Regions from separate parts of the Massilia sp. LjRoot122 genome, predicted to be linked through region 2. Evidence: predicted binding sites of a transcription regulator. Region 2 holds the regulator's gene; each other region holds the start of a gene.
The links. The regulator HrcA, encoded in region 2, represses chaperone genes, less so after heat shock. The targets are predictions, from matches to a motif close to TTAGCACTCNNNNNNNNNGAGTGCTAA.

Region 1: groES (co-chaperone GroES) is a predicted target of HrcA. The motif match lies at 2,784-2,810, and genes of this name have one in related genera.
Region 3: rpoH (RNA polymerase sigma factor RpoH) is a predicted target of HrcA. The motif match lies at 2,938-2,964, and genes of this name have one in related genera.

What each region holds. Positions count from the first base shown of each region.
Region 1 covers NZ_CAXUPB020000001.1:1,083,965-1,094,400, forward strand. The annotation lists gene ACSQ25_RS04640 (DoxX family membrane protein) at 1-276, shown strand, start outside; gene ACSQ25_RS04645 (hypothetical protein) at 210-626, opposite strand; gene groL (chaperonin GroEL) at 721-2,367, opposite strand; gene groES (co-chaperone GroES) at 2,416-2,706, opposite strand; gene ACSQ25_RS04660 (hypothetical protein) at 3,017-3,262, shown strand; gene ACSQ25_RS04665 (cell division protein ZapA) at 3,259-3,570, shown strand; RNA gene ssrS (6S RNA) at 3,616-3,796, shown strand; gene ACSQ25_RS04675 (EVE domain-containing protein) at 3,864-4,334, shown strand; gene ACSQ25_RS04680 (sulfite exporter TauE/SafE family protein) at 4,334-5,137, shown strand; gene ACSQ25_RS04685 (hypothetical protein) at 5,195-6,358, shown strand; gene ACSQ25_RS04690 (molybdopterin cofactor-binding domain-containing protein) at 6,349-8,547, opposite strand; gene ACSQ25_RS04695 ((2Fe-2S)-binding protein) at 8,547-9,035, opposite strand; gene ACSQ25_RS04700 (c-type cytochrome) at 9,032-10,291, opposite strand; gene ACSQ25_RS04705 (hypothetical protein) at 10,411-10,436, shown strand, end outside.
Region 2 covers NZ_CAXUPB020000001.1:391,579-402,014, reverse strand. The annotation lists gene leuS (leucine--tRNA ligase) at 1-2,569, opposite strand, end outside; gene ACSQ25_RS01790 (barstar family protein) at 2,685-3,011, opposite strand; gene dapB (4-hydroxy-tetrahydrodipicolinate reductase) at 3,014-3,823, opposite strand; gene ACSQ25_RS01780 (outer membrane protein assembly factor BamE) at 3,835-4,446, opposite strand; gene fur (ferric iron uptake transcriptional regulator) at 4,537-4,965, shown strand; gene ACSQ25_RS01770 (c-type cytochrome) at 5,007-6,221, opposite strand; gene hrcA (heat-inducible transcriptional repressor HrcA) at 6,314-7,330, opposite strand; gene ACSQ25_RS01760 (HAD family hydrolase) at 7,369-8,079, opposite strand; gene ACSQ25_RS01755 (hypothetical protein) at 8,329-8,919, shown strand; gene ACSQ25_RS01750 (hypothetical protein) at 8,935-9,579, shown strand; gene ACSQ25_RS01745 (hypothetical protein) at 9,737-9,910, opposite strand; gene rsmA (16S rRNA (adenine(1518)-N(6)/adenine(1519)-N(6))-dimethyltransferase RsmA) at 10,303-10,436, opposite strand, start outside.
Region 3 covers NZ_CAXUPB020000001.1:4,549,580-4,560,015, forward strand. The annotation lists gene ftsY (signal recognition particle-docking protein FtsY) at 1-1,062, shown strand, start outside; gene ftsE (cell division ATP-binding protein FtsE) at 1,077-1,739, shown strand; gene ftsX (permease-like cell division protein FtsX) at 1,736-2,650, shown strand; gene rpoH (RNA polymerase sigma factor RpoH) at 3,089-3,979, shown strand; gene yghU (glutathione-dependent disulfide-bond oxidoreductase) at 4,101-4,937, shown strand; gene ACSQ25_RS19940 (VOC family protein) at 5,013-5,492, shown strand; gene ACSQ25_RS19945 (exopolysaccharide biosynthesis protein) at 5,607-6,242, shown strand; gene ACSQ25_RS19950 (manganese efflux pump MntP) at 6,284-6,844, opposite strand; gene ACSQ25_RS19955 (bifunctional diguanylate cyclase/phosphodiesterase) at 6,892-9,576, opposite strand; gene ACSQ25_RS19960 (winged helix-turn-helix transcriptional regulator) at 9,648-10,292, opposite strand; gene pstS (phosphate ABC transporter substrate-binding protein PstS) at 10,353-10,436, opposite strand, start outside.

The DNA of each region.
Region 1 (10,436 bases), 690 kb from region 2:
GAGCTGGCGGGCGGCGTCCTGATCATCCTCGGCATCCACGGGCGCGTGGCCTCGCTGGCATTGCTGCCCCTGCTGGCCGGCGCCCTGGTCGCGCACACGGGCAATGGCTGGACGACGATGATTCCCGGCGGCGGCTGGCTGTATCCGTCCTTCCTGATGATGGCGACGCTGCTCCACCTGAGGGCCGGGGACGGCGCCGCCGCGCTGCTTCAGGAACCCAGTTCCAGGCCCTGCGCTTCGCACCATGCGCGCAGCGCGGCAAGCGTGCGCTCCTGACGGAAGGCGTGCCAGGCTGCGAGCAGGCCGCGCTCCTGCGCCAGCTTCGCGAAGCGTTCGAAGCCGCCCGCGCCGCGCAGCATGGTTCCCACGTTCTCTTCCTCGCCGGGCAGCTGCTGCCGCACGAAATCGAGCACGACGGCCTGGCCCAGGCCGAGGCGGCTGCACCCGGGCACCGGGATGTACGTTTCTTCTTCGTGGATGTCGTCCGGCAGGGGCGTGTGGCTGCCCACCATGTCGGCCTTGACCAGCACCTCGCCGCTGGCGCGGCAGACCCAGGCCCTGCCGGCGCGCGGCGGGTCGGCCAGGATCATCGCGTTCTCGAGTTCGTCCGCATTCACGGTCGCCATGCTTGCCTCCAAAAGAAAAAAGCCTGCAAGGCGTTAACCTTACAGGCTTTTCGACAGGGCAGCGCCGGCAACGCCGGCGCCAGGCCTGGACTAATTACATCATGCCGTCCATGCCGCCCATGCCGCCCATGCCACCCATGCCGCCCATGCCGCCGGCCGGCTTGTCTTCGGTGACTTCCGACACCATGCAGTCGGTGGTCAGCATCAGGCCGGCGATCGACGCTGCGTTCTGCAGGGCCGAACGGGTGACCTTGGCCGGATCCAGCACGCCCATTTCGACCATGTCGCCGTAGGTGCCGTTGGCGGCGTTGTAGCCGTAGTTGCCGGTGCCGGCGATGACGGCTGCCACCACGACCGACGGCTCGTCGCCGGCGTTCTGGACGATCATGCGCAGCGGCTCTTCCATGGCGCGCAGGACGATCTTGATGCCTGCGTCCTGGTCAGGGTTGTCGCCCTTGATGTCGATGTTCGAACGTGCGCGCAGCAGGGCCACGCCGCCGCCCGGGACGATGCCTTCTTCCACGGCAGCGCGGGTAGCGTGCAGCGCGTCTTCCACGCGTGCCTTCTTCTCTTTCATCTCGACTTCGGTGGCTGCACCGACGCGGATCACGGCAACGCCGCCGGCCAGCTTGGCCACGCGCTCTTGCAGTTTTTCGCGGTCGTAGTCCGAGGTCGCTTCTTCGATCTGGACGCGGACCATCTTGACGCGTGCTTCGATCGCTTCAGCGGCGCCGGCGCCGTCGATGATGATGGTGTTTTCCTTGCCCACTTCGACGCGCTTGGCCTGGCCCAGTTCGTTCAGCGTGACCTTTTCCAGGGTCAGGCCGACTTCTTCGGCGATGACCTGGCCACCGGTCAGGATGGCGATGTCTTCCAGCATGGCCTTGCGGCGGTCGCCGAAGCCCGGTGCCTTGACGGCGACGGTCTTCAGGATGCCACGGATGTTGTTGACCACCAGGGTCGCCAGCGCTTCGCCTTCGATGTCTTCGGCGACGATCACCAGCGGACGGCCGGCCTTGGCGACCTGCTCCAGCACCGGCAGCAGGTCACGGATGTTCGAGATCTTCTTGTCGCACAGCAGGATGAACGGGTTCTCGTGAACGGCGACCTGCTTGTCCGGGTTGTTGATGAAGTACGGCGACAGGTAGCCGCGGTCGAACTGCATGCCTTCCACGATGTCCAGCTCGTCGTTCAGCGACTTGCCGTCTTCGACGGTGATGACGCCTTCCTTGCCGACTTTTTCCATTGCTTCAGCAATGCGCTCGCCGATCGAGGTTTCCGAGTTGGCCGAGATGGCGCCGACCTGGGCGATCTCTTTCGAGGTGGTGGTCGGCTTGGCGATCTTCTTCAGTTCTTCGACGGTGGCGGCGACGGCTTTGTCGATGCCGCGCTTCAGGTCCATCGGGTTCATGCCGGCGGCAACGAACTTCATGCCTTCGCGGACGATGGCTTGTGCCAGCACGGTCGCGGTGGTGGTGCCGTCACCGGCATTGTCGCTGGTCTTCGACGCGACTTCCTTGACCATCTGCGCGCCCATGTTCTGGAGCTTGTCCTTCAGTTCGATCTCTTTCGCGACCGAGACGCCGTCCTTGGTGACGGTCGGGGCGCCGAACGAGCGCTCCAGCACGACGTTGCGGCCTTTCGGGCCCAGGGTGACCTTGACTGCGTTGGCGAGGATGTTGACGCCTTCAACCATCTTGGCGCGCGCTGCGTCGCCGAAAATTACTTCTTTAGCTGCCATGTCTTGTTTCTCCGAATGGTTTCGAGGGTATTGAGGGAGGATGCGAGATTACAGGGCCACGACGGCCATGATGTCTTCTTCGCGCATGACCAGCAGTTCCTGGCCATCGACCTTGACGGCCTGGCCCGAGTACTTGCCGAACAGGACGCGGTCGCCGACCTTCACTTCCAGCGGACGGACCTGGCCGTTTTCCTGCACCTTGCCGTTACCGACGGCGAGGATCTCACCCTGGTCCGGCTTCTCGGCGGCTGCATCGGGAATGATCAGGCCGGATGCAGTTTTGGTTTCCTGGTCGAGACGCTTCACGATTACGCGATCGTGCAGAGGACGAAGGTTCATGCAAAACTCCTTATTTTTCAGTGGTTTGACTTGCGATTCAGTGCCGCCGCCAGGTGGCGTCGGCTTCGAAAGAGTTGTTAGCACTCTCTACTAACGAGTGCTAATTATAGGGATCATAACATCCCATTTCAAGACGCTGTGTGTGTGCTCGCACTGACTTTTTTGACGAGGACCAATGTAATGGAGGGCTGAGCAGGGTTTTGATGTGGTCTCGCCGACAACAGCCGGGCAGGGTACACTGGATGGCAAGGCCGTGACGCGCGCTTGCGATTCGGTTGACGGAAAAACCATCTCAGTCCTATAGTGTCGAATGATTTCCGAATTCCAAGACCTCTCCGACAAAATCGACCGGCTCGCCCAGCTGACCCAGTCGCTGCGTGCCGAGAACTACCTGCTGCGCCAGGCCAACAGCCTGCTGAGCGCCGAGAACCTCGCGTTCAAGGAGCGCCTGAACGAGGCCCAGCGCCGCGTCGAGGCGCTGCTCGAGCAGTTCCCGGCGCCGGAGGAACCCGAGGCGCCTGAAGCCGACGGCGAAGCCAGCGAGGCCACCCAATGATCCATCTCGATTGCACCATCATGGGCCAGCCTTACCGCCTGGCCTGCCGCGAAGGCGAGGAGCGCACCCTGCGCGAAGCGGTCAGCTACCTGGACGGCAAGATGTGCGCGCTGCGCGACTCGGGCAAGGTCAAGGGCACCGACCGCATCGCGGTCATGGCGGCGCTCAGCGTGGCAGCGGAATTCCTGTCGGTGAAATCGCCCCAGGGCCCGTTGTCCGACATGTCGATCCTCGAAGTCAAGCAGAAGCTGGAAGCGATGCACACCGTCCTCGACAAGGCGCTGGCGCCGCAGGAAAACCTGTCCTGAGCTCGCGATTCGGTTGACATGCTCGGCCAACAGAGTAAACTGCGCTCTACCCTGCGGTGTTCGAGATTTGTCATATATTCCTTGAACCATTCTTTCGCATAGGTTGTGGGACATGCTTGGTGGGCGCGAGCGTCACTAGTCTGACGAACCCGAAATTGAGCTGACTGCGACCACCTTGAGCCTTTTGGTTCGGGATGCCGGCAATAACGACACAGGCGGGGCTACACACACGAGCGGTTGCGCACTTAAGGTACGCAGCCGCTTTTTTTTTGCGCGATGTTGATGGAGATGCGATGCGCTATTGGTTGATGAAATCCGAACCGGACGAAGTCAGTTTCGACGACGTGCTGGCGGCGCCCGCGAAGACCGTGTCCTGGTTCGGGGTGCGCAACTACCAGGCGCGCAACTTCATGCGCGACGCCATGTCGGTCGGCGACGGCATCCTGTTCTACCACTCCAGCTGCGCCGTGCCCGGCGTGGCCGGCATCGCCGAAGTGGCCAGCGGCGCGTATCCGGACGCCACCCAGTTCGATCCATCTTCCCCTTACCACGACCCCAAGGCAAAGCAGGAAGAACCGCGCTGGATCTCGGTCGACGTGCGCGCGCTGGACGCAGGGCGCTACCTGCCGCTGGCCGAACTGCGCGCCACGCCGGGACTGGAAGACATGGTGCTGCTGCAGAAGGGCAGCCGGCTGTCGGTGTCGCCGGTGACGCAGGCGGAGTGGAACACCATCGTCGCCCTGGTGCGCGAAGGGAAGCGCTGATGGACATCGGCCTGATCCTGGCGCTGCTCGCCATGGGCGCCTTCGGCGGTTTCGCGGCCGGACTGCTCGGCATCGGCGGCGGCATGATCCTGGTGCCCTTCATCACGATGATCTTCACGGCGCGCGGCATCGCACCGGAGCTGACCATCCACATGGCGATCGCGACCTCGCTTGCGACCATCCTGTTTACCTCCCTGTCCTCGGTGCGCGCCCACCACCAGCACGGCGCGGTGCTGTGGCCCGTGGTGAAGCTGCTGGCGCCGGGCATCCTGGTCGGTTCCTGGATCGGGCCCTGGATCGGCAAGCAGATGGATTCTTCGGTACTGGCGGCCTTCTTCGGCGTCTTCGTCGCCTTCTCGGCCACCCAGATGCTGATCGGGAAGAAGCCGGCGGCCGCGCGCGCGCTGCCGGGGACGGCGGGCATGTTCGCCACCGGCGGCTTCATCGGCACGCTCTCGGGCATCGTCGGCGCCGGCGGCGGCTTCGTGTCGGTGCCCTTCATGACCTGGTGCGGGGTGCGCATCCACAATGCGGTCGCCACCAGCGCGGCGCTGGGCTTCCCGATCGCGCTGTCCGGCACGCTCTCGAACATCTGGTTCGGCTGGGGCGAGCCCGGCCTGCCGGAGTACGCGCTCGGCTTCATCTACCTGCCGGCGCTGGCCATCATCGTGCTGGCCAGCGTGACGATGGCGCCGGTCGGCGCGCGCACCGCGCACCGGATGCCGGTGCGCCGGCTGCAGCAGGTGTTCGCGGTGATCCTGTACGCGCTGGCGGCCTACATGTTCTGGAAGGCCTTCAACTAGGCCGTACATACAGGTTGACGCGAGGGCCTCGCTTCGTTACTGTCATATGCATATATCATGACAGCCGACACCCTCCGCTTCCTTCACCCCAGTTCCCCCACGGACCAGGGCGCGATGTCGCGTGTTGCCGCCTGCTTCCTGCTGTTCGCCTTCTTCTGGATCGTGGCGGCGGCCGCCTTCTCGGGCTTCGCCGGCAAGTGGGGACTGCGCGACGGCGATCCGCGCTTCGGCGTCGCGGCCATGCTCGACATGGAGGCGCACAAGCCCTTCGTCTACCGCCAGCTGCTGCCGGACCTGGCGCGCCGCCTCGACGCCGTCGCCCCCGATCGCCTCAAGGAGCGCGTGGCCGCGCGCTTCCGGCCGGACGCAGTCTTCGCCAAGAGCCGGCCGGGCAGCACGCACGACGCGCGCTTCCGCTATGCGGTCGTGTACTACCTCAGCTTCCTCGCGCTGCTGGGCAGCCTGTTCGTGCTGCGCCGGATCCTGTTGCACTTCAATGTCTCGCCGCTGGCCGCGGTACTGGCGCCGACCGCCTTCGCATTGAGTTTCCCCTATCTGCAGACGGTGGGCGGCTACTTCTACGATACGGTCGAACTGCTGTTCGCCAGCCTGGCCTTCCTGCTGGCCCTGCGCGCCAGGCTGATTGCGCTGGCGGCCCTGGTGCTGGTGGCGACCCTGAACAAGGAGACTTTCTTCTTCGTGCTGCCGGCCCTGTATCCGCTGCTGCGCCGCCGGCTGTCGCGCCGCAGGGCCTGGCTGGCGGTGGGCATGCTGGTGCTGCTCGCCGGCCTGATGAACCTGGCGCTGAAGGCGGCCTACCTCGAAGCCTTCGGCGGCGCGCTGGAATTCCACCTGCCGGCCAACGTCGCGGCCTATTTGTCCGGCAATCCCTACTTCCGCCTCGAGACCACCTATGGCCTGGTGGGGCCGTCGCGCGCTTTCGTCGGCACCCTGGGGGTGCTGGGGATCGTGCTGTGGCGCGCCTGGCCGCTGGCGCCGCGCGTGCTGCGCCGCCACCTGGCGATCTGCGCGCTGGTCAACCTGCCGCTGTTCCTGGCCTTCTGCGCCACCGGCGAACTGCGCAACCTGAGCATGACCTTTACCGGCCTGGTGCTGCTGGTGGCCTTCCTGATCGACCGCGAAGCCAGCCTGCGCGGCGGCCTGCGCGTGGTGGCCCCCGCCATCGGCGAGGGTGTAACGCTGGCCTCGCGTCAGGCCTGAAGCCGGCGCAGGCGCGCACGGTCCAGCGGCAGCTCGCGCACGCGCAGGCCGCAGGCATCCGCCACCGCATTCGCCAGCGCCGCCGCGGCCGGTCCCTGCGCCGCTTCGCCGGTGCCGAGGAAAGGCTGGCCCGGCCGGTCCAGCAGGTGGACGGCGAGGCGCTCCGGCACCCCGTTGAAACGCAGGATCGGATAGCCGGCCCAGTCCTGGCTCAGCACCCGGCCGGCATCGAAGCGCACCCCTTCCAGCAGGGTCCAGCTGGCCGACTGGACGATGCCGCCCTCGATCTGGTTGCGCACGCCGTCCGGGTTGACCACTTCGCCGCAGTCCACCGCCGCATCGCCGCGCACGATGCGTACGAAGCCGGTCTCCAGCGCCACCTCGACTTCCAGCGCCACCGCGCAATAGGCCGCCGAGTTTTTATAGCGGGCGAAGGCGAAGCCGCGGCCGCGCCGGGGCGTCTTCTTGTAGGCGTCCCAGCCGAACTTCGCCGCCGCCAGTTTCACCACCTCGATGGCGCGTGGATCCGCCAGGTGGCGCAGGCGGAAGGCCACCGGGTCGGTGTTCGCGGCGCGCGCCAGCTCGTCCATGAAGCTTTCGATCGCGAACACGTTGCAGTAGGCGCCGAGCGAGCGCAGCGCCGAGGTGCGGAAGGGCCCGGCCGGCTGGAAATGGTGGGTCACGCGCGCGTTCGGCAGCACGTAATAGGGAATGGCATTGCGGTCGCCGCCGCCTTCGGGTTGCGGGATCGGCTTCGGTGCGGGCGGGGCGAACGGGCGCGCCAGCAGGGTGGCGGCCAGCAGGTTGCCGGCCTTGCCGGGGCGGGTGGCGTGGGCCTGGCTCCAGACCTCGTAGTGCCAGTCGACGATGCGGCCGGCCGCGTCCAAGCTGGCCTGGACGTCCGCCACCATCGCCGGGCCGAAGGGTTCCCAGGCGTGTTCGTCCTCGCGCATCCACTGCACCCGCACCGGCAGGTCGGGGAAGGCGCGCGCCAGCAGCACCGCGTCTGCCGCGACGTCGTCGGCGCCGTTGTGGCCGTAGCAACCGGACCCCTCGGCATGGATGCAGCGCAGCGCTTCCTCCGGCGCGCCCAGCAGCTCGGCCAGCGCCGCGCGCAGCGGATACACGCCCTGCGAATGCGTCCACACCGTGTAGCGGCCGCCTTCCAGCAGGGCGATCGCGCACGAGGGGCCGATCGAGGCGTGCAGCTGGTAGGGGCGGGTGTAACTCGCGCGCAGGCTGCGGCCCGCCGTTCCCGGCACGCCGCGTGCCAGCACCTGCTGCGGGGACGAGGGCAGGCTGCGCACCTGGGCAGCGACGTCGCGGCCGGCCGGCAGGGTCGCCGGGACTTCCCAGCGCGCCGCCTGCGCCAGGGCCTTCGCCGCCTTCACCGCGCGGTATTCCTCGTCCGCGATCACGGCCAGGAAGCGGCCGTCCTGCACCACTTCCAGCACGCCGGGCAGGCGCGCCACCGCCGCCTTGTCGACGCCGAGCAGGCGCGCGCCGGGCGAGGGCGGGCGCACCACGCGGCCATGCATCATGGCGGGCAGGCGGATGTCCTGCAGGTAGGCCAGCTGCCCTTTCAGTTTGCCGGGGATGTCGACCCGCGGCAGCGTGACGCCGATATGGCGCCGCGCGTTCGGCATGCGCGGCGGCAGGGCGTCGGTCGCGCGCAGGTGCTGCTCGCTGCCCGCCACCAGTTCGCTGAAGCTCACGCGGCGCCCGTCCGGCGCCCGGAACACGCTGTTGTCCTGGGCCAGCGCCGCCGCCGGCACCTGCAGGCGCTCGGCGGCCTTCTGGTGCAGCAGGGCGCGCACCTGGGCCGCCGCGTGGCGGATGGCGGTGGCGCTGTCCTGCATCGAGTGGCTGCCGGCGGTATAGCCTTCATCGGGCGTACGCTCGGTGTCGGCGGTGATCAGGATCAGGCGCCCGGGATCGATCTGCAGTTCGTGCGCGGCGACCTGCAGCAGCGCGGTCTTGATGCCCTGGCCCAGCTCCACCTTGCCGGTAAAAACCGTGACCCGGTTGTCGGCGCCGACCCGGATCCAGGCGTCGAGCCAGGGCTCGTCCGCCAGGCTGCCGGGCAGCGCACCGGGCGCTGCGCGCAAGGGCAGCGCAAACGACAGGGTCAGGGCGCCGCCGCTTGCCAGGAAGCGGCGCCGGCCGGGGTGCTGGAGATCCTGGTCCATCAGTAGTTCCGGATCGGCTGGGCCGCCAGCACGTCGGCGGCGCGGCGCACCGCGCGCAGGATGCGCAGGTGGGTGCCGCAGCGGCACAGGTTCGGCTGCATCCAGCTGCGGATCTGGGCGTCGGTGGGCGAGGCCACCTGCTCGAACAGGGCGGTGGCGCGCATGATCATGCCGGCGATGCAGTAGCCGCACTGGGCCGCCTGCTCGTCGATGAAGGCCTGCTGCAGCACCGAGCTCGGTACCCAGCGCGTGCCGCCCGATTCCACCGTGCGCACCGCGCGGCTGCCCACCATCGACACCGGCAGCAGGCAGGACATCACCGGCTCCTTGTCGAGCATGACGGTGCAGGAGCCGCACTGGCCCAGGCCGCAGCCGAACTTGGCGCCGTTGAGTTTCAGGTCGTTGCGCAGCACGTAGAGCAGCGGGGTGTCGGCGTCGACGTCGACGGTCTGCGGCTTGCCGTTGACCTGCAGGGTGTATTTGCTCATGGTTGCTTCGCTTTCTTCACTGCTTCGTTCAGCTCCGGCCAGGGCTCGGCCCCCGCGCCATAGCGCCGCAGGTAGGCCGCCAGCGCCGTGAGCTGTTCATCGCCCAGCAGCGTGGCGAAGCCCGGCATCCAGCGTCCGGCTTCGCCCTCGCGCGGCACGATGCCCTGGCGGATGATGTGGACCAGGCTGCGCGGGTCGGGGTCGTACAGGGCCACCGCCTTCTGCAAGTGCAGCGCGGCGCCGGAGCTCACGCCGCGCCCGGCGTCGTGGCAGCTGGCGCAGGCCATCGCATAGGTCTCGTAGCCGAGGCGCATGCGCGCCAGGTCGGGGTCATCGTCGGCAGGTGCGGGCAGGGGGCCGTCGCGGCGGGCAGGCGTGACGCGCTCCGGCGCCTGTTTCAGGAAGCCGTGGATATAGGTGGCGATGGCGGCGACCTCGCCCTCGTCGGCCTGTCCGAGCTGGACCACCACGTCCTGCATGGGGCCGCCGGCCACGGCGTGGCCGGGCGCGATGCCGGTGCGCAGGTAGTGCGTGAGGTGCTCGCGCGTCCACGGCAGCGGCGAGGGGGATGTCGCGTTGAGCGCCGGCGCATACCAGTCCTCGGCATCGCCGCCGTCGAGCTGGCGTTCAAGATCGGGCCCGCCGAGCGCGGTGCGCGGGGTGTGGCATGCGGTGCAATGCGCGAGCGTGTTGGCGATATAGGCGCCGCGGTTCCAGTCGGCCGGCTGTTGCGGGTCGGTCTTCCAGGGCGTTTCGTCGAGGTAGAGCAGGTTCCAGAACGCCACCAGCGGCCGGAAACCGAAGGGGAAACGCATCCGGTTCGCGCGCGCCGGCGCCGCGAGGGCCGGACGCGTCATGAAGTAGGCGTACAGGGCGCGCATGTCGTCCTGCGCCAGCTTGGTGTAGTGGTTGTAGGGGAAGGCCGGATAGAGCAGGCGGCCGTCGCGCGAGACGCCCTGGCGCATGGACCGGTCGAAGGCCTCCAGGCTCCAGCCGCCGATGCCGGTGCCCGCATGGGGCGTGATATTGGTGCTGTAGACGGTGCCGAAGGGCGTTTTCAAGGCCAGGCCGCCGGCGAAGGGTTTGATTGGGTCGACCGTGTGGCAGGAGGCGCACATGCCCAGCGTCGCCAGCCTGGCGCCACGCTGCACCTGGGCCTGGTCGAAGCGGACCGGCGCCGCCTGCGAGTCGAGCGCAGGGCGCCAGGTGATGAAGAAGGCGGCGAGCGCCAGCACGGCGAACACCGCCAGTGCCACCCACCATCCAGCTCGGCCCCTTGTTTTCCTTGTTTGCATGTCGCCCGGAGAATAACATGGGCGAATCGACAACACGACGCTTGCGCGTGACCAGCGCACGGAGGTGGTATGCTGGCGCCATGACTACCGATTCCGACATCGAGCT
Region 2 (10,436 bases):
CCGATTCCTCGGCCAGCGCGGCGGTTTCGATGCTCGCCTTGTCGGCATCCTTGGCCACCTTCACCGAGCCGCGCAGCTTGCCGTTCACCTGGATCATCAGTTCGATCTCGGACTGTTCCAGCGCGGCCGGGTCGACTTCCGGCCACTGCACGTTGAGGATGTCGCCGTAGACCGTGGCATAGCCCAGGTCCTGCCACAGGGCGTGGGTGATGTGCGGCGCCACCGGATTCAGCAGGCGCAGGAAGATCGAGAAGCCTTCCGCGATCACCGCATCGCTCGCCACGCCTTCGGCCAGCTTGCTCGACTCCAGGGTATTGAGCATCTTCATGCAGGCCGAGACGACCGTGTTGTACTGGATGCGCTTCAGGTCGTAGTCTGCCTGCTGCAGCACCTTGTGCACTTCGCGGCGCAGGGTCTTCTGGGCATCGTCCAGCGCGCCTTGCTGCTGGCCCTTGAGTGCCGATGCAATGCGCTCGCGCTGCGCGTAGCCATAGGCCCAGACGCGGCGCAGGAAGCGGCTCGCACCTTCGACGCCGCTGTTCGACCACTCCAGGGTCTGCTCCGGCGGCGAGGCGAACATGGTGAACAGGCGCGCGGTATCCGCGCCGTACTGCTCGATCTGTGCCTGCGGGTCGATGCCGTTGTTCTTCGACTTCGACATCTTCTCGGTGCCGCCGATCTGGACCGGCTGGCCGTCCGATTTCAGCACCGCGCTCTGCGGGCGGCCCTTGTCGTCGAAGGTGAGTTCGACGTCGGCCGGGTTGAACCAGGTCTTCTTGCTGGACGCGTCCTCGCGGTAGTAGGTCTCGTTCAGCACCATGCCCTGGGTCAGCAGGTTGACGAAAGGCTCGTCGAACTTCAGCAGGCCGAAGTCGCGCATCACCTTGGTCCAGAAACGCGCGTACAGCAGGTGCATGACGGCATGCTCGATGCCGCCGATGTACTGGTCCATCGGCATCCAGTAGTCGTTGCGCTCGTCGACCATCTTGTCGTTCGAACCCGGCGAGGTATAGCGCATGTAGTACCAGGACGAGTCGATGAAGGTGTCCATCGTGTCGGTCTCGCGGCGCGCCGGCTTGCCGCACTTCGGGCAGGAGCAGGCCAGGAAGCTTTCGTCCTTGTTGAGCGGGTTGCCGGTGCCGTCCGGGACCAGGTGTTCCGGCAGCACGACCGGCAGGTCCTGCTCGGGAACCGGCACGGCGCCGCAGTCGCCGCAGTGGATCATCGGGATCGGGGTGCCCCAGTAGCGCTGGCGCGAGATGCCCCAGTCGCGCAGGCGGAAGGTGACCTTCTTGTCCCCCAGGCCTTGCGCGGCCAGGTCGCCCGCCACCGCATTGACGGCGGCGATGTAATCGAGGCCGTCGTACTTGCCCGAATTGATGGTCTTGCCCTGCTCCTTGTCGCCGTACCACTCCTGCCAGCCGTCCAGCGAGAACTCCTGGCCTTCGACGGCGACTACCTGCTTGATCGGCAGGTCATACTTCTTGGCGAAGCCGAAGTCGCGCTCGTCGTGGGCCGGCACGCCCATCACGGCGCCGTCGCCGTAGGTCATCAGGACGTAATTGCCGACCCAGACCGGCACTTGTTCGCCGGTGACCGGGTGGGTGACGGACAGGCCGGTCGGCATGCCCTTCTTCTCCATCGTCGCCATGTCGGCTTCGATCACGGAGCCCAGCTTGCACTCGGCGATGAAGGCCTGCAGTTCCGGGTTGTTCTTTGCGGCGTGCTGGGCCAGCGGGTGCTCGGCCGCCACGGCGCAGAAGGTCACGCCCATGATGGTGTCGGCGCGGGTGGTGAAGACGTACAGCTTGCCTTCGTTGATCAGCTCACCGGCTTCGTCCATGATCACGTGCGGGAAGGCGAAGCGCACACCGGTCGACTTGCCGATCCAGTTGGCCTGCATGATGCGCACGCGCTCCGGCCAGCCCGGCAGCTTGTTGTCCACGTAGTCCAGCAGCTCGTCCGCGTACTCGGTGATGCGCACGTAGTACATCGGGATCTCGCGCTTCTCGATCAGTGCGCCCGAACGCCAGCCGCGGCCATCCACCACCTGTTCATTCGCCAGCACGGTCTGGTCCACCGGGTCCCAGTTCACGGTGCCGGTCTTCTGGTAGATGATGCCCTTCTCGAGCATCTTGAGGAACATCCACTGGTTCCACTTGTAGTATTCCGGCTTGCAGGCGGTCATCTCGCGCGACCAGTCGATAGCCAGGCCCATCGATTCCATCTGCCCGCGCATGTGGGCGATGTTCGAATAGGTCCACTCGCTAGGGGGCACGTTGTTCGCCATCGCCGCATTCTCGGCCGGCATGCCGAAGGCATCCCAGCCCATCGGCATCAGCACGTTGTAGCCGTTCATCCGCAGGTAGCGGTACATCACGTCATTGATCGTATAGTTGCGCACGTGACCCATGTGCAGCTTGCCCGACGGGTAAGGCAGCATCGAGCAGGCGTAATACTTGCCTTTTGGGAAACGCGGGTCGTGTTCGACGGCCTTATAGGCGTCGATCGACTTCCAGTAGGCCTGGGCGGCCTGTTCTACTTCGGCTGGACTATATTTTTCTTGCATGATTTCTGCAGACGTAATGGAGGGGTGGAACCGGACATTATACTGCAATGCAAAAATGAAAAACCGCCATGCCTGCCGTGGCAGGGATGGCGGTCGGGGATGGCGCCGGCCGGCTTTAGCGCAGCACCAGTTCCAGCGCCGGCTTCTCGCCGTAATCCTCGTAACGCTCGTTGATGCCGCCGATGCAAAACGCGATCTCTTCCAGCAGATCGGGCACGGCCGCCTTCATCTTGTCGGCATCCGCCACGACGATTTCCAGCACCTCGTTCGGCTTGAGCCGGAACTTGGTCATGTTCTCTTCGTCGCGCAGGTAGCTCATGCAGTCGACCCAGGCGTCGATGCTGTCGGCATACGACTCGGGAAAGCCGAACGCACGCCGGCTCTCGGCATGGAAGGAGGCCTCGTCGACGATGGCCGCGCCGTTCAGTTCCGCGACTGCCATGATCAGCCCTTCAGGCCCAGCACGTCGTGCATGTCGAACAGGCCATTCGGCTTGCCCGCCAGGAAACGTGCGGCGCGCAGGGCGCCGTGGGCGTAGGTGACGCGGCTGCTCGACTTGTGGCTGATCTCGATGCGCTCGCCGGTACCGAGGAACATCACGGTGTGGTCGCCCACCACGTCGCCGCCGCGCACGGTGGCGAAGCCGATGGTGGACGGGTCGCGCTCGCCGGTCACGCCTTCGCGGCCGTAGACGGCGCATTCCTTCAGGTCGCGGCCCAGCGCGTCGGCGATCACTTCGCCCATCTTCAGCGCGGTGCCGCTCGGCGCGTCCACCTTGTGGCGGTGGTGCGCTTCGACGATCTCGATGTCGTAGCCTTCGCTGAAGCTCTTCGCCGCCATTTCGAGCAGCTTGAGGGTGACGTTCACGCCCACGCTCATGTTCGGGGCGAACACGATGCCGATCTTCTCGCCGGCGGCGCGGATCGCGGCCTTGCCGGCTTCGTCGAAACCGGTGGTGCCGATCACCAGCTGCACATTGTTGGCGACGCAGTATTCCAGGTGCTGCAGCGTGCCTTCCGGACGGGTGAAGTCGATCAGGACGTCGGCATCTTTCAGGCCGGCCGCCAGGTCGGACTGGATGACCACGCCGGTCAGCTGGCCCGAGAAGGCACCCGCGTCCATGCCGATCGAGGGCGAGCCGGCCAGGCCCAGTGCGCCCGCCAGCACGGCGTCCGGCGCGGCGCCAATGGCGTCGACCAGCATGCGGCCCATGCGGCCGTCGGCGCCGGCGACGGCGATTTTCAATGCGTTCATGGCTGCGCAGTTCATGGCTGAATGACCGGAGCGCCGCCGACCTTGGCCGGTTCGACCGGACGCGATTCCGGCTTGGCCTTGTTGCTCACCTTGGCCGGACCGGCGATGCGGTCGATGTATTCGCGCTCGGTCGGCAGGTTGCCGCCTTCGAAGCGCTCGACCTTGTCGTCCTTGAAGAACACGGTGACGCGGCTGGTGGTCAGCTCGCCGTTGCCGCGCGCGAGGTAGAAGGGGTAGTCCCAGCGGTCTTCGTGGAACACGTCGTTCAGCAGAGGGGAACCGAGGATGAAGCGCACCTGGTCGCGCGACTGGCCGACCTTCAGCTGGGCCAGCATCTCCTGCGAGACGAAGTTACCCTGCTGGATGTCGGGGCGGTAGGGCGAGAAGATCCAGAAGAACTTCTGCAGCTTGGTGGCCTGGACGGTCTGGGCGCCCGCATTGGCGGCGGCGGCCGACTTCTGTGCGTCGGCGGAGACTGCCGCCGCGTCCGTGCTCACCGGCGGCGCGGGACGCGTCTGGTTGCGCCAGGCGGCGCAGCCGGACAGCATCAGCGTGCATGCAAGGCCGGCCGCGAGGGCTGCCCGGCTTGAAAATCGGTGGAGAACGGCTTGTTTGACGCGCATAGGTAACCTCAAAACGTTTGAGCGGGAGCTCCAAAACGCTATATCATAAAGCACTATGCCAAACTACGAGCAACAAGATGAGTAACCGCCATGAGTAACAACCCTACCGACCTGAAAGCCAGCGGCCTGAAGGCAACTTTGCCACGACTGAAAATCCTGGAAATCTTCCAGAACAGCTCCGTTCGGCACCTGACGGCGGAAGATGTCTACAAAATCCTCCTGGCCGACAACATGGACGTCGGCCTGGCCACCGTCTACCGCGTGCTGACCCAGTTCGAGCAGGCCGGCCTGCTGAACCGCAACCACTTCGAGACCGGCAAGGCCATCTACGAGCTGAACGCCGGCTCGCACCACGACCACCTCGTCTGCCTCGACTGCGGCCACGTGGAAGAGTTCTACGACGAAGAAATCGAAGCGCGCCAGCACAAGATCGCCGTGGAGCGCGGTTTCAAGATCGCCGAGCACTCGCTGGCGATCTACGGGAATTGCGTGAAGCCGGCCTGCCCGCACCGGCACTAAGCGCCCGGCAGGCCGGACCGCCGGTCCGGCCGCGCTCCGTCTTACAAGGACTTGAGGTACTCGGCCAGGTCCGAGATTTCCGCAGCACTCAATCCCAGCCTCTTGCGCGTGTTATAGGCCGCCACCACGTCCGCCGTGCTGGCGGCGCTGCCGTTGTGAAAGTACGGCGGGTGCTGCCACAGGCCCCGCAAGGGCGTGGTCCGGTACTGCCTGGTCGCCGACCGTGAGGCATAGCTGGGCGCGCCACCGGGCTCCGGCTCGCTGACCACATCCGCGGCCGGATGCAGCCTCAGGTTCGCGTCCGTGAATTTTTCTCCGCTGTGGCAGCTGATGCAGTGTGCCTTTCCCCTGAACAACTGCGCGCCTCGCGCGGCCGCGGCCACGTCGACACTGTGGGCCGGCGCTGGCGGCGCCTCGAGCGATAGCTGGTAGGCCCGCAGGGCCGGCAGCTTGGGGCCGACCAGGTCGACCTCGCCGTTGCGCACGTCCACGCCGATGCGTGGGTCGGAAAAGCTGCCCAGGCCGCCCATCTGGGTGACGGCCACGTAGCGGTTCCAGTAGCTGACGTCATCGCCGTCGCCGGTATAGGTGATCCGGTGGATGCCTTTCAGGCCGTACGCCGGGGGAATGAGCACGGGGCCGTTGATGCCGTCCAGGTTGAAGCGGGGATCGTACTTTCCCTTGCCCCAGGAATTGTAGACCGCCTTCTGGGCCGCGCTCAGCGCAGGCGACAGCGCAATGATCGCCCCCGGGTTCAGGTCACGGTTGGCCCAGCCGTCGAGACGCTTGCCGATCCCGGGCGCAAATGCATTATCGACGGTGGAGTGGCACAGCGCGCAGGTCGTGCCGACCCGTTTGAGCACGTCCTTCCCGTGCACGGTTTCGACCTTGCCGACCAGGCCCACCACCGCATTGAGCTTGAGCAGCGTGACCGTGGTTTGCGGGCTGCGCAGGTCCACGCTGCCATCCTTGATGCCTTGCAAGACGGCGGGAGGCAGCGCCTCGGCATCGACCTTCAGGCCGACCGACAGGGCCGTGACCGGGTCCACCTGCGCCGCGATGACCTCGTGCATGCGCAGGGTATCGGTCCAGCGCGCCTCGTCGCCGAAGCTGTCGAAGCGGAAAATCTTGCGTCCCTCGGCGACCAGGTCCGGGTCGAGCGGCGGCTCGGGCTTGTCGGGCCTGTCGTCGCTGCCGCAGGCAGCAAGGAAGCTCATGCCGAGCAGCGCCGGCACACGCAAAGTCCTGGTCAACATGGGAGACTCCCTTCGTGGGTACGGTTGAATACACCGTACACCGCGCACAGCCGGGCGGAGGCGATCTGGCGCAATGCGGGGGCAGCCGCGCTTCAGGACTGGCTCAGGGCATTCGACAGCAGCTTCGCGGTGATATCCACGATCGGGATCACGCGCTCATAGGCCATGCGCGTCGGCCCGATCACCCCCAGGGTGCCGACGATGCGGCCGTTGACCTCGTAGGGCGCGGTCACCACGCTCATTTCGTCCATCGGCACCAGCTTCGACTCGCCGCCGATGAAGATCTGCACCCCGCCCGCCTTGCTCGACACGTCGAGCAGCTGCATCAGGCCGGTCTTCTGCTCGAACATCTCGAACATCTGGCGCAAGGAGCTCATGTTGGACGACAGGTCCGACACCGACAGCAGGTTGCGTTCGCCCGCGATCACCATGTCGTCGCCCTCGGCCATCGCCTCGCTGCCCGCCTCCACCGCCACCTGCATCAGGCGGCCCATGTCGTCGCGCAGCTGGCGCAGCTCGCCGCCCAGGCGCTTGCGCACCTCGTCGAAGGTGAGTCCCGCGTAGTTCTGGTTCAGGTAATTGGCCGACTGGATCAGTTGCCCCGGCGTGTAGTCGACGTCAGTCAGCAGCAGCCGGTTCTGGACGTCGCCGCGCGGGTCGACGATCACCAGCAGGATGCGCTTTTCGGACAAACGGAGGAATTCGATCTGCTGGAACACCGATTCGCGCCGCGGGCTCTGCACCACCCCGGCGAAGGTCGACAGCGAGGACAGCATCTGGGCCGCGTTGGCGATGAGCTTCTGCGGATGATGGCTCGGCAGGCGCATGTTCTGGGCGCCGACCGCGTGCTCGTCGATGTGCTGCACGGTGAGCAGGGTATCGACGAACAGCCGGTAGCCGCGCGGGGTGGGAATCCGGCCGGCCGAGGTGTGCGGGCTGGACACGTAGCCCATTTCCTCGAGGTCGGCCATGATGTTGCGGATCGTGGCCGGCGACAGGTCGAGGCCGGAAATCTTCGAGAGCGCGCGCGATCCGACGGGCTGGCCGTCGGCGATGTAGCGCTCGACGAGGGCTTTGAGCAGGGTCTGGGCGCGGGGTTCGAGTTGCATGCTCATATTATGCACGCGTTGGTAGACGCGGCGCCAGTTCAGTCGTGCTCGCGCTTGAGCCAGTCCAGCAATCCGTCCAGGCTGTGCACCTCGGCGTCGGGCTTGACCTCATCCGGCAGGTAGTTCACCTGGCCGGTCCGGTTCATCCACACCGCGCGCAGCCCGGCGCGCTGGGCGCCGTAGACGTCGAGCCGCAGGTCGTCGCCCACGTAGACCGCCTCCTGCGGCGCCACATCCAGCAGCCGGCAGGCTTCCAGGAAGATCTTTACGTCCGGCTTGGCGACACCGAAGCTGGGCGCGGCCACCGAAGCGTCGAAATGGCGCGCCAGGCCGATCGTCTGCAGGTCGGCATTGCCGTTGGTGACGGAGCCGATCTTCACCCTGCCCTTCAGGCGCAGCAGGCCGGGCAGCACGTCGTCATAGGGGATCACCGCGTTGCGGGCGGCGAAGAATTCGGCCATGGCCTGCTCCACCTTGCCGGCATCCTCGCCGGCCTGCTCGAAGGCGGCGATCAGGCCGGCCCGGCGCAGGGCGCCCAGGTCGAGCTGGAATTCGGGCTGGCGCGCCAGCAGCTCGAGCCGGGCCTGGCGCAGCGTCTCGATCGTGTACTGCTGCGCCACCCGCGGCGCATGCGCGCGCAGCCAGGCGAACAGGATCTGCTCGGCCTCGATGATCACCGGGGCGATCGGCCACAGGGTCTCGTCGAGGTCGAACAATACTGCTTTGGGCCAGGGGCGGCGCTGCGTCATGACGTGGTCGATTGGGAGATGGGTAGCTGGTCCAAGCATAGCGAGCACGCCCGTAGAAAGCAATCGGTCTCGGTTCCGGATCCCAAATACCGACGGTTACACCGTGATACAAAGGCAAACCGTCCAGCTGCTTGCCAAATGCACTAAAATGTTGGGCGATAAATGTTGGGCGATGAGCGTCCAACTGCGTGTCCGCTGATCACTTGCACACGCTTTGCACGTTCACCAGTCAGATTTTTTGGAGAAATTATGAAGAGTTCCTACCTGCGTGCCGGGGCTGCACTGGCATGCGCGCTGGCGCTGTCCGCGTGCGGCGGCAGCGATGGCGACCTGTATGTCGGCGGCACCTTCACCGGCGTGACCAAGCCCGGCCTGGTCGTACAGAACAACGGCGGTGCCGACCTGGCCATCAATCCGACCAACAGCGGCGTCGGCGAGTTCTATTTCCCGGAGCTGGTGGAAACCGATTCCAGCTACAACGTCACGATCAAGAGCTTCCCGAGCAACGCGGCCGACTGCCAGGCGACGGACAACAAGGGCAAGGTGGCGTTCAGCATCAATACCATCCGCATCACCTGCACCATCCGCCAGCATGAGCTGAAGGGCACGGTATCCGGCCTGGTCGGCAACAACCTGGTGCTGGTCAACGGCGCGGACCGCGTTCCGGTTCCCGCGGGCGCCACCTCCTTCAGCATGGCCAAGGTCAACGAAGATGCGCCCTACGGCGTCGCCATCCTGACCCAGCCCGACAACCAGACCTGCACGGTCGCCAACGGCACCGGCACGGTGGGCGCGAACGACATCACCAATGTGGCGGTCACCTGCGGTCCCCGCACTTAAACTGGAGCAACCTTCATGACGTTTTCCCTGATCCGTCCGGCAAGCATGCTGGCAATGGCAGTGACCCTGGCATCCTGCGGTGGCGGCGGCGACGATGATTACACCGTGGGCGGCAGCGTCGACGGCGTGGTCTACCCGGGCATGGTGCTCACCAATAACGGCACCAGCATCAACCTGGCCCCGCCCGCCAAGGCTGGCGACCCGGTCACCTTCAGCTTCCCGAACAAGCTCGAGTACGGCGACACCTACAGTGTGACGGTGTCCAGCCCGCCGCTGCACCAGAACTGCCGCGTCCACCAGTTCTTCCCGCTGAGCAATGCCGACACGGCCGGCCGCCTGGCGTCGATCAACGCACGCTTCGAGTGCTTCATCAATGAATTCCGGATCGGCGGCAAGGTCACCGGGCTGACCAAGGACAATACCGGCCTGGTGCTGACCAACGGCAGCACCACCGGCTCGACCATCATCATTCCAGCCGAAACCAACACAACGGGCGCTGCGTTCGACTACTTCATGGCGGGGTCGGTACCGTACAACCAGACCTACGGCGTGACCATCGTCACCCAGCCGAAGGGCCGCGTCTGCACGGTCGAGAACCCGACCGGCACCATGGGCGACGCCGACGTCACCAACATCAACATCAACTGCGTTCCGACCTGAGATATTCGCAAAACTTATGTCGAGTATGCGAAAGGGAAATTGGACTTATATGCTGTAACGCAGCATACTAACTCCTGTCTCCTCCAACTCTCCTCAGAAAAGAATTGGATTTAAGCCCGCCTCAACAGCGGGCTTTTTTTTCGCCTGCATATCCGGGTCAGGCCGGACGCTTGGCCGTTACCTTCACGACGGCGACCTGGGCATCGCCGACCGACACCTGGGCGTTGTAGGCCTCGGCGGCGCGGCTGTTGGCGGCCTGCGCGAAGCTGCTGGCGCCGGCGAGGACCAGGGCGGCGATGAAGATGGCTTCCATGTGCTTGAGGGTGTTCATTGTCGTGCTCCTTCGGTTGGCTGGTTGGCCGCTTCTTGATGTATTGCGGCTGTCGATGGATGCACTGTATCCAATGGGCCCCGAAGGCTCCAGCGGGCTGCGACGGACTGCAAAAAACGGCGGATGAAGGGACGAAATGCGGGATGCGCCGCGATTGTGCGGCGCAATGTAGAGCAGGGGTTTAAGTATTTGCCAGCTATGCACTGGCGATTACGATAATCGTTAGTCTTGGATCCGTCATCCCGGCGAAGGCCGGGATCCAAGTTTGCTGGCGTACCGCTTCTGCCAGCTAGTGCACGCGACAGCGGAACGCAACGGAATTGGGTTCCGGCCTTCGCCGGAACGACGTTGGTTACCTATACAGGTTTCTAATACCGCGACTTCGGCACTGATCAGAGCAGATTCGCCAACGCCACGTACTGCTCCAGCCCCACCGCCTCCGGCCGCGCCCCCGGATCGATCCCCGCCTCGACCAGCTGCGCCTCGGTGAACATCCCTGCCACGCAGTTGCGGATCACCTTGCGGC
Region 3 (10,436 bases), 4.2 Mb from region 2:
GCTCCCGCAGCGGCGCCGATGTTCGTGCCCGGTGCACTGGATGCACCGCTTGCGCCGGCGCCGACCGCGGCGCCGACCTCCGCTCCGACTTCCGCACCAGCACCAGCCGACATCGGCGAGTTGTTCCCGGAAACCGCGGAACGCCCGACCACCGACGCTGAAAAGAAGCAGTCCTGGATGACGCGCCTGAAGGCCGGCCTGTCCAAGACCTCGAGCAACCTGTCCCTGCTGTTCGTGGGCGCGCGCATCGACGAGGACCTGTACGAGGAACTCGAATCCGCGCTGCTGATGTCGGACGCCGGCATGGACGCCACCCAGTACCTGCTGGATTCCCTGCGCCGCAAGGTCAAGGAAGACAAGCTGCTGGACGCCGCCCAGGTCAAGGCCGCGCTGAAGGAGCTGATGATCGAGCTCCTGACGCCGCTGCAGAAGCCCCTCGAACTGGGCCGCCACGAACCGCTGGTGATGATGATCTCGGGCGTGAACGGCGCCGGCAAGACCACCACCATCGGCAAGCTGGCCAAGCACATGCAGCGCTTCGACCAGTCGGTACTGCTGGCCGCGGGCGACACCTTCCGCGCCGCCGCGCGCGAGCAGCTGATGGTCTGGGGCCAGCGCAACAACGTCACCGTGATCTCGCAGGCGTCGGGCGACCCGGCCGCCGTCGCCTTTGACGCGGTCCAGTCGGGCAAGGCGCGCGGCACCGACGTGGTCATGGTCGACACCGCCGGCCGCCTGCCGACCCAGCTGCACCTGATGGAAGAACTCAAGAAGATCAAGCGCGTCATCGGCAAGGGCATGGACGGCGCCCCGCACGAAACCCTGCTGGTCATCGACGGCAACACCGGCCAGAACGCGCTGGCCCAGGTGAAGGCCTTCGACGACGCGCTGCAGCTGACCGGCCTGGTGATCACCAAGCTGGACGGCACCGCCAAGGGCGGCGTGCTGGCCGCGATCGCGCGCACCCGTCCGGTGCCGGTATATTTCATCGGCGTCGGCGAGAAGCTGGACGACCTGCAGCCCTTCGACGCCGAAGAATTCGTCGAAGCCCTGCTGGGTTGAAGGACGCGCACCCGATGATCGAATTCCAGTCCGTCTCCAAACAATACTCCACCGACGCCTATGCCTTGCGCGACGTCTCCCTCAACATCGGCAAGGGCGAGCTGGTCTACCTGGCCGGCCCTTCCGGCGCGGGCAAGTCGACCCTGATGAAGATGGTGGCCGCGGTCGAACGTCCGACCAGCGGCAGGGTGACCGTCAACGGCCAGGACATCGGCCGGCTCAAGAAGGCCGGCATCCCCTTCCTGCGCCGTAACCTGGGCCTGATCTTCCAGCACCAGCGCCTGCTCAATGACCGCAACATCCTCGGCAACGTGATGCTGCCGCTGCTGGTCACCGGCGCCCCGAAGGCGCAGGCGGAACAGCGCGCCCGCGCCGCCCTCGACAAGGTGGGCCTGCTCGATCGCACCAGGGCCATGCCGCTGGAACTGTCCGGCGGCGAGCAGCAGCGCGTGGCGATCGCGCGCGCCATCGTCAACCGCCCGCAGATCATCCTGGCCGACGAACCGACCGCCAACCTCGACCGCGTGGCGGCCGACAAGGTGCTCGACGCCCTGCGCGCCTTCCATGCCGTCGGCGTGACCTGCGTGATCTCGACCCACGACGAGCAGGTGCTCGACAGTGCGGCCGCGCGCGTGATCCGCCTCGAACACGGTCAATTGATCGGAGGTGCCGCATGAGCCCCTGGTTCCGCCAGCACCGCTTCGCCCTTGGCGCGGCCCTGTCCACGGTGCGCAAGGCGCCGGGCAGCTTCCTGTTCAACGTGCTCGTGGTCGCCTTCGCGCTGATGCTGCCCTTCGCCGGCATTACCCTGCTCGACAACGTGCGGCCGCTGTCCCAACAGCTGTCGGTCGATCCGGAAATCAGCCTGTTCATGAAGGCCGAAGCGACGCGCGAGGAAGCCACGACCCTGCAGCCGCGCATCCGCGCCATCGTGGCCACCGGCGGCAAGGCGGACGTCGCCTTCATCCCGCGCGAGAACGCGCTGGCGGCGCTCAAGGACAAGAGCGGCCTGAGCGACGTGCTCGACACCCTGGGCGAGAACCCGCTGCCGGACAGCTATGTAATGAAGCTCGGCGGCAGCGGCGCCGCCGCCCAGGTCGACGGCATGGTCGAACAGCTGCGCGCCCTGCCCGGCGTCGATACCGTGCAGGTGGATTCGGCCTGGGTCAAGCGCCTTGCCGCCCTGCTCGGCATCCTGCGCCTGGCCCTGCTGCTGCTGGCGCTCACGCTCGGCATCGTGGTGATCGCGGTGGTGTTCAATACCATCCGCCTGCAGGTACTGACGCAGAAGGAAGAGATCGCCGTGTCGAAGCTGCTGGGTGCGACCGACAACTTCATCCACCGCCCGTTCTACTACACGGGCGCGCTGCTGGGCCTGTGCGCGGGTGCGGTGGCGCTCGGCGCAGTGCTGCTGGCGCTGAATCCGCTGAACGGCGCGATTGCCGAATTTGCAAGGCTATATGCTTCGGAATTCCAGCTGACGCCGCTCGGCGGGCTGGAAATTGCGGGCGTACTGGCGATCAGCGCCGGCCTCGGACTGATCGGCGCCATGCTGTCGGTGCAGCGTCACCTGGCGCGCCTGCAGTAATTCCGTCAAGCGGACGGCCACGCCACCGGGGCTTGGCCGTCCCTCCCTACGCGCAGACGGGCGCCTGTCCTACAATGCGTCCCCCCTCTACGTGCGCCATCCAACAGAAGGCCCTTCCTGCGGCCTTTAATCTGTCCCTGACAGGTTTTCCAGCCGTTTTATGCTCACTTTTGAGCTGAATCAATCGGGTACAGGTCGTCTGCTCTACAGTTAAAACGACGCGATTTTGATTCCCAAAGGCAATACTTTAGCCAAACTTAATCGATTTTGGCAAATCAATGCCTTGCCTAGCACTCACCTCGGGAGAGTGCTAATATATGTCTCAGATACAGCGAAATCAAGGAAAGCATCCGAGTAACAAGGGGTAACGCTGGTGTCGCGCGACATGGGTCGGTGGCACATTAAGGATGCAGCAAGATCACTACGAGGGAAATGAACATGTCCGCACAATCCGCATTGGTTCCTGCCGGCAGTCGCGCCCTGAACCTGGGGTTCACCGGCAATCTCGGCAATATTGACGCCTATATCTCGGCCGTCAACCGCCTGCCGATGCTCACCCACGAAGAAGAAGTTTCGCTGGCGAAGTCGCTGCGGGAAAAGAATGACCTGGACGCCGCCCAGAAGCTGGTGCTGTCGCACCTGCGCCTGGTGGTCTCGATCGCACGCGGCTACCTCGGCTACGGCCTGCCGCACGCCGACCTGATCCAGGAAGGCAATATCGGCCTGATGAAGGCAGTCAAGCGCTTCGACCCGAACCAGGGCGTCCGCCTCGTGTCGTACGCGATGCACTGGATCAAGGCCGAGATGCACGAATACATCCTGAAGAACTGGCGTCTGGTGAAGGTCGCGACGACCAAGGCCCAGCGCAAGCTGTTCTTCAATCTGCGCAGCAACAAGCAGACCCTCGACACCATGACCCCGAGCCAGGTCGACGAGCTGGCGAAGATGCTCGACGTCAAGCGCGAGGAAGTGATCGAGATGGAAACCCGCCTGTCGGGCCGCGACATCGCCCTCGAATCGCCGACCGATGACGACGACGACAAGTTCGCCCCGATCGCCTACCTGTCCTCGGAGCAGCAGGAGCCGACCCGCGTGCTGGAAGCCGAGCAGGTCGACCGCCTGCAGTCGGAAGGTCTGGAGACCGCGCTGTCGAAGCTGGACCCGCGTTCGCGCCGCATCGTCGAAGCGCGCTGGCTGGCCAACGATGACGGTTCGGGCGCCACGCTGCACACGCTGGCCGAAGAGTTCGGCGTGTCGGCCGAGCGTATCCGCCAGATCGAATCGGCTGCGCTGAAGAAGATGAAGGGTGCGCTGGCGGCTTACGTGTAAGCCAAGCAGCCAGACAAGAACCCCGCCTCGGCGGGGTTTTCTTTTTCCAGGGCCCGAAAAACGCATCCGGCAGGCCCCGGCTAGAATGCTGTTTTGACCAGGCCTGCACAAGGAGAAACCGATGACCGACCAGTACGTCCCGCCGAAAGTCTGGACCCCGCCGCTTTCTTCCGGCGGCAGCTTCGCCAACATCAACCGCCCGGTCGCCGGCCCCACCCACGAGGCCGAACTTCCGGTCGGCAAGCACCCGCTGCAGCTGTACTCGCTGGGCACGCCCAATGGCGTCAAGGTGACCATCATGCTGGAAGAGCTGCTGGCGCTGGGCCATGGCGGCGCCGAGTACGATGCCTGGCTCATCAGGATCAACGAAGGCGCCCAGTTCTCGAGCGGCTTCGTCGACATCAATCCGAACTCGAAGATTCCGGCCCTGCTCGACCGCAGCGGCCCGGAACCGGTGCGGGTGTTCGAATCCGGATCGATCCTGGTCTACCTGGCCGAGAAGTTCGGCGCCTTCCTGCCGGCCGCGGGGACGGCCCGTGCCGAGACCATGAACTGGCTGTTCTGGCAGATGGGTTCGGCGCCTTTCGTGGGCGGCGGCTTCGGCCACTTCTATGCCTATGCGCCGGAAAAGCTGCAATACCCGATCGACCGCTATGCGATGGAGACCAAGCGCCAGCTCGACGTGCTGGAGCGCGAGCTTGCCAACAAGCGTTTTATCGCCGGCGACGAATACACGATTGCCGACATGGCGATCTGGCCGTGGTACGGCGGCATGGTGCGCGGCGAACTGTATGAAGCGGGCGAATTCCTCTCCGTGCATGAATACAGGAATGTGCGACGCTGGGCCGACGAGATCGCGGCCCGCCCGGCCGTCATCCGCGGCCGCAAGGTCAACCGCGTGCGCGGCAAGCCGGAGGAACAGGTGGCGGAACGCCACGACGCGACCGATCTCGACTGATTCCTGCGACCAGCCGCGCGAATGCGCTATGCTGGCAGGCGGTTCCCGATTGCAGTTCCACTAACGGAGAGTCCCATGGTCAGCAAGAATACGGTTTGCCTCTGGTTCAACGGGTCGGCGCTGGAAGCGGCGCAGTTCTACGCAAAAACCTTCCCCGACAGCGAGGTCGGCCAGGTCTTCCGGGCGCCGAGCGATTATCCCGCCGGCAAACAGGGTGACGTGCTGACCGTCGGCTTCACCGTGGCCGGCATCCCCTGCATCGGCCTGAACGGCGGGCCGGCCTTCCAGCACAACGAAGCCTTTTCTTTCCAGATTGCTACCGACGACCAGGAAGAGACCGACCGCCTGTGGAATGCGATCGTCGGCAATGGCGGCCAAGAAAGCGCCTGCGGCTGGTGCAAGGATCGATGGGGCCTGTCGTGGCAGATCACGCCGCGCGTGCTCACCGCAGGCATCGCCGATCCCGATCCGGCGGTGGCGAAACGCGTGTTCGAGGCGATGATGACAATGCGGAAGATCGACGTAGCGGCGATCGAGGCGGCGCGGCGCGGCTGAGCCAGGTCTTTCGCCAGGCGGTCTGTGGGTTTCGCGCACTCCCAAGGCATTGACGCAACGGGAGTGCGCTGTCTTGCACTATACTCTTGCCTTTCGGCCAGACGGCAGTACAAGATGAAAGAACCCATGCAAGGCGAACCGGTTTTCAAGAAGCTCCGCGGTCTGGTCCGCTCCCTGCCGCCCGGCGGCATCACCTTGAGTGAACTCATCCATCAGGTCGGCAACGAAGGCCTGCTGATCCTGACTGCCCTGCTCACGCTGGTCTTCCTGATCCCGGTATCGATTCCGGGCGTGAGCACCGTCTTCGGCGCTGCCATCCTCCTGATCGGCATCAGCCGCCTGTTCGGCCGCGAACTCTGGGTCCCGGCAAAACTGAAGCACCGGACCATCTCGACAGCCAAGCTGCGCCCGGTCCTGCGCAAGGCCCTGCCCTGGCTGTACCGGATCGAACGCGTGAGCAAGCCCAACCGTATCCAGTGGCTGGTGGCCAACGGTCCGATCCAGCATCTCAACAATGCGGGCATGATCCTGGGCGCGGTGCTGCTGATGATGCCTTTCGGCCTGATCCCGTTCAGCAATACCTTCCCGGCCGTGGCCCTGCTGTTCCTGGCCATCGGCCTGCTGCAGCGCGACGGCGTCAGCGTCCTGCTGGGCCATATCAGCAACGTCGTCACCATCCTGTACTTCAGCCTGCTCATCGGCGGCGGTGGACTGGCCGTGCGCGAGGTATTCAATCGCATGACCGGCTGAGCACGAGCAGATCGGGGTGCTGTGCTCGCCGGAGCATTAGCTCAGTGCTGCAGGTGCTCGATCAAAATGGTTGTCCCCACCAGCACCAGCACCACCCCGCCGATCCGTTCCGCGTTGCGGCCCACGGCCGCGCCCAGGCGCCGGCCCAGCAGCACGCCGATGGTCACCATGGTCGTGGTGGCGATGCCGATCGCCACGGCCGCATGCATGATCGAGACGTCGACGAAGGCCAGTCCGACCCCGACCGCCATCGCGTCGATGCTGGTCGCCACCGCGGTCAGCACCAGCACCAGCAGGTTCTGCGAGCCGCCGGATTCTTCATCCTCGTCGGCGCCGAAGGACAGCCAGATCATGCGCCCGCCCAGTCCCAGCAGCAGGACGAAGGCGATCCAGTGGTCCCATTGGCGGATCGCATCGGCGGCCAGCGAGCCGAGGCCCCAGCCGATGATGGGCGTGATGGTTTCGATGCAGCCGAACAGCAGGCCGATACGCAACGCCTGCGGCAGGCCGGGATTGCGCAGGGCGGCGCCCTTGGCGATCGCCGCGGCAAAGGCGTCGGTGGACATCGCGAGGGCGAGGAAGATGAGAGCGGTGAAGGTCATGCGAGTCTTTCAGTCGAACCCGAGACAATAGCATATCCGCCGCCCGCTCAGGCCGCGACGGCCATCTCGAGCAGGAAGCGCTGCCGCATCATCGCCTCCATGTCGCCGGCGGGCATCGGACGCGCGATGTAATAGCCCTGCACCTCGTTGCAATCCAGCCCGCGCAGGATCTGGAGCTGCTCTTCGGTCTCGACGCCCTCGGCCACCACCGACATGCCGAGCGCGTGCGCCATCGACACGATCGCCTGGAAGAAGACCTTGCCCTCCTTCGAGTTGCCGAGCTCCATGGTGAAGGCGCGGTCGACCTTCAGCACGTCCATCCTGAGGCGCTGCAGCTGCGACAGCGAGGAGTAGCCGGTGCCGAAATCGTCCACGTGCAGCTTGACCCCGAGCGCGCGCAGCGCTGCCAGTTCGGCCAGGATCTCGTCGTGGTCGCCCATCATGGCCGACTCGGTGATCTCGACTTCGATCAGGCTGGCCGGCACGCGGTGGCGCGCCATGGCGCTGCTCAGGTGGCGCTGCACGCCGCCGCGCAGGAACTGCTTGGGCGAGACGTTGATCGATACCGGCACCAGGCCGGCGCCGGCATCGCGCCAGGCCGCCAGCTGAGCACAGGCCTTGTCGATCACGACTTCGCCGATGCTGCGAATCAGGCCGGTGCTCTCGGCCAGCGGAATGAACTCGCCGGGCGGCACCAGGCCCAGTTCCGGATGCTGCCAGCGGATCAGCGCCTCCATGCTCAGCAGCTCGCCGCTGCGCGCATCGACGCGCGGCTGGTAGTACAGCGTGAACTGGTCGCGCTCGATCGCTTCCAGCATGCGCTGCTTCAGGCGTGCGCGTGAATTCAGCTGGTTCGACAGCGCCGGCTCGAAGAAGCGGTACTGGCCCTTGCCTTCGTTCTTCCCGGCGTACATCGCGATGTCGCTGTGGCGCACCAGGGTCTCGGCGTCCTGGCCGTCGCGCGGGAACATGCTGATGCCGATCGAGGCGCCGACCGCGTGCAGCTCGTCGCCGATCAGGAAGGGGGCGCTGAAGGCGTCGACGATGCGCGCCGCCACCGAGGCGGCCTGGCGCTCGCCCTCGCAGGGATGCAGCAGCACCAGGAACTCGTCGCCGCCGAAGCGCGCCACCTGGTCGCTCGGCCGCAGCAGCGACAGCAGGCGCCCTGCCGCCGACCGCAAGAGCTGGTCGCCGCTCGCGTGGCCGTGGGTGTCGTTGACCTGCTTGAATTCGTCGAGGTCGATGAACAGCAGGGCCAGGCCTGCTTCATCGGCGCGCGCCTGCGCCAGGATGGCCGGCATCGCGGCGAGGAAAGCGTGGCGCGTGGCCAGGCCGGTCAGCACGTCTTCGTTGGCCAGGCGCTCGAGCTGGGTCTCGTGGGCCTTGCGCTCGCTGATGTCCTGCAGCGTCACCGCCAGTCCGTTCCCGACCCGCACCAGGCGCCGCCGTCCCCAGCTGATGTTCAGGCGGTTATCGCTCGGCATCTTGCGGTCGTCCTCGTGGAAGCCGGTCTCCATCGCCTTGCGGTAGGTGTCGAGCAGGTCTTCGCCGAACAGGCCGCTGTCGATCCGCGACAGGCTGCTGCCCACCAGCGCGGCGCGCGTCATTCCGTAGAAGAAGGCGCCGCGCTCGTTGCAGTCGACGATGCGGAAGTCCGTGATCTCGCCCTCGCGCGAGCGCACCGCCGCCGCCATGTAGAAACCGTCGTTGCCGCTTTCGGTCGCGGTGCGGTAGGCGCGCTGCACTTGTTCCTGCTCGCGCTCGCGCAGCAGGGCGCGCCGTGCCAGCACGGCGCCGGTGGCGCCCAGCAGCAGCAGGCAGCCGGAGATGGCGATGGCGCGGTCGCGGCCCTCGATCCAGGAAGCCTGCGCCGCCGCCAGCGCGGTCTCCTGCGACAGCCCGACCAGGGCCACCAGGGGATAGGCATGCGAATGGCGCCAGCCCAGCACACGGGTCCGGCCGTCGGCGAAGCCGGCCTTGCCCTCGACCTTGCGCACGCCGCGCTCACCCGTCCACAGGAGCTCGCGCGCCGGCAGCAGCCTGGCGCGGCTGTCGAGGAAGGCGGCGCCGTCGCTGCGCTGTTCCACGCGCAGGCGGCTTTCGCTGCCGGCCAGCGCCACCACGCCGCCCGCGCCCAGCGTCGCCGGGCTGACGAAGGAGGTGAAGTAGCGCGCGTCGACCGCCATCAGCACGATGCCGTCGAATTCGTCGTCGCGGGTGTCGAGGCGGCGTGTGAACAGCACCTGGTCGGCGTGTTCGCTCACCCCATTGAGCTGCGGCGGGGCGGCGCCGATCCGCAGCGCGGTCGAGATGTGGTTGCTGTGCTGGACGAAAAACGGTCCCGCCGACAGGTCGGTGCCGAGCAGCTCCTTGCGGGTCGAGGCCTGCACCATGCCGTCGCGGTCGACGATGGCGACCACGCTGAAGGCGGCGTCGGTGAACATGCCGTCGCGCCGCAGTTCGTCGAGCAGGCCGGGGTCGCGCGCCTTCTCCCAGCTGAACTTGAGCTGCATCGTGATCTGGTCCATCTGGCCGACCGAACGCGTGATGTACTGCTCGTAGGCTTCGGCGTAGGCGCTGGCGTCCTTGCGCGCCTGGGCCTGGGCGCGTTCGTGTTCGGCATCGGCGCGCATGCCGGTGACGATCCATAGTGCGGTGCACAGCAGCACGGCCAGGGCGGGCCAGATGAAGACGAGGTAGCGGTTGGTGCGGGAGGCGGCGTGGATGCTCATGCAGGCTGTCAGTGGTGCTAAGTTGCCAGCAGTCTACTTGGCAAAGATGTCACGACCATGACATGGGAACGTCAGCTCGGGGACAGCATGTAGCCGGCGCCGCGCACGGTCTTGATCAGGGATTTGGCGCGTCCCAGCGCCTTGCGCAGGCGCAGCACGTGGACGTCGACGGTGCGCTGGTCGAGCGTGTCGTGCGATTCCCACAGCTGCTCGAGCAGCTGGACGCGCGAAAACACCTGGCCCGGGTGACACAGCAGGAAACGCAGCAGCCGGTATTCGGCCTGGCGCACCTCGACCTTGTGCTTGCCGACCCGGACGCTGCAGCTGAGCGGATCGAGCACCAGGCGGCCGGAGCGCAGCAGGCGCTCGTCGGGCGCTTCCTCGGGCGGCGGCTGGGGAAGGAATTCGGATAGGGGCGGCGCCGGCGGCGCGCCGCGTTCACTGTCGAGGCAATCGGCGGCGAGCAGGATCACCGGCCGCTCGCGCAGGCAGCTGGCGCCGCGCAGGCGCGCCAGCAGGCGCATGCCGCCTTCCTGGCGCAGCATCGACTCCTGCAGCAGCAGTTCGGGGCGTTCGCGCCCGATGAAATCCCAGGCCTGCGCCAGGCTTGGCACGCTATGCCAGACCCACTCGTCTTCGTGCAGCGAGTACTTGAGCAGCTCGGCAATGGCCGGCTTGTCGTCGACCACCAGCACGATCGTGTTAGCCGTTGTCATTGGGGGGATCCAAAGAAAATCCGGCAGCCAGGCTGCCGGAATCGTGAGGGATGGGAGAGATCAGTAGATCGCCTTGCCCGATGCATCCTTCAGGCTGGCCTTCCAGTTGGCCTGGACCAGCTTGACCACCGATGCCGGCATCGG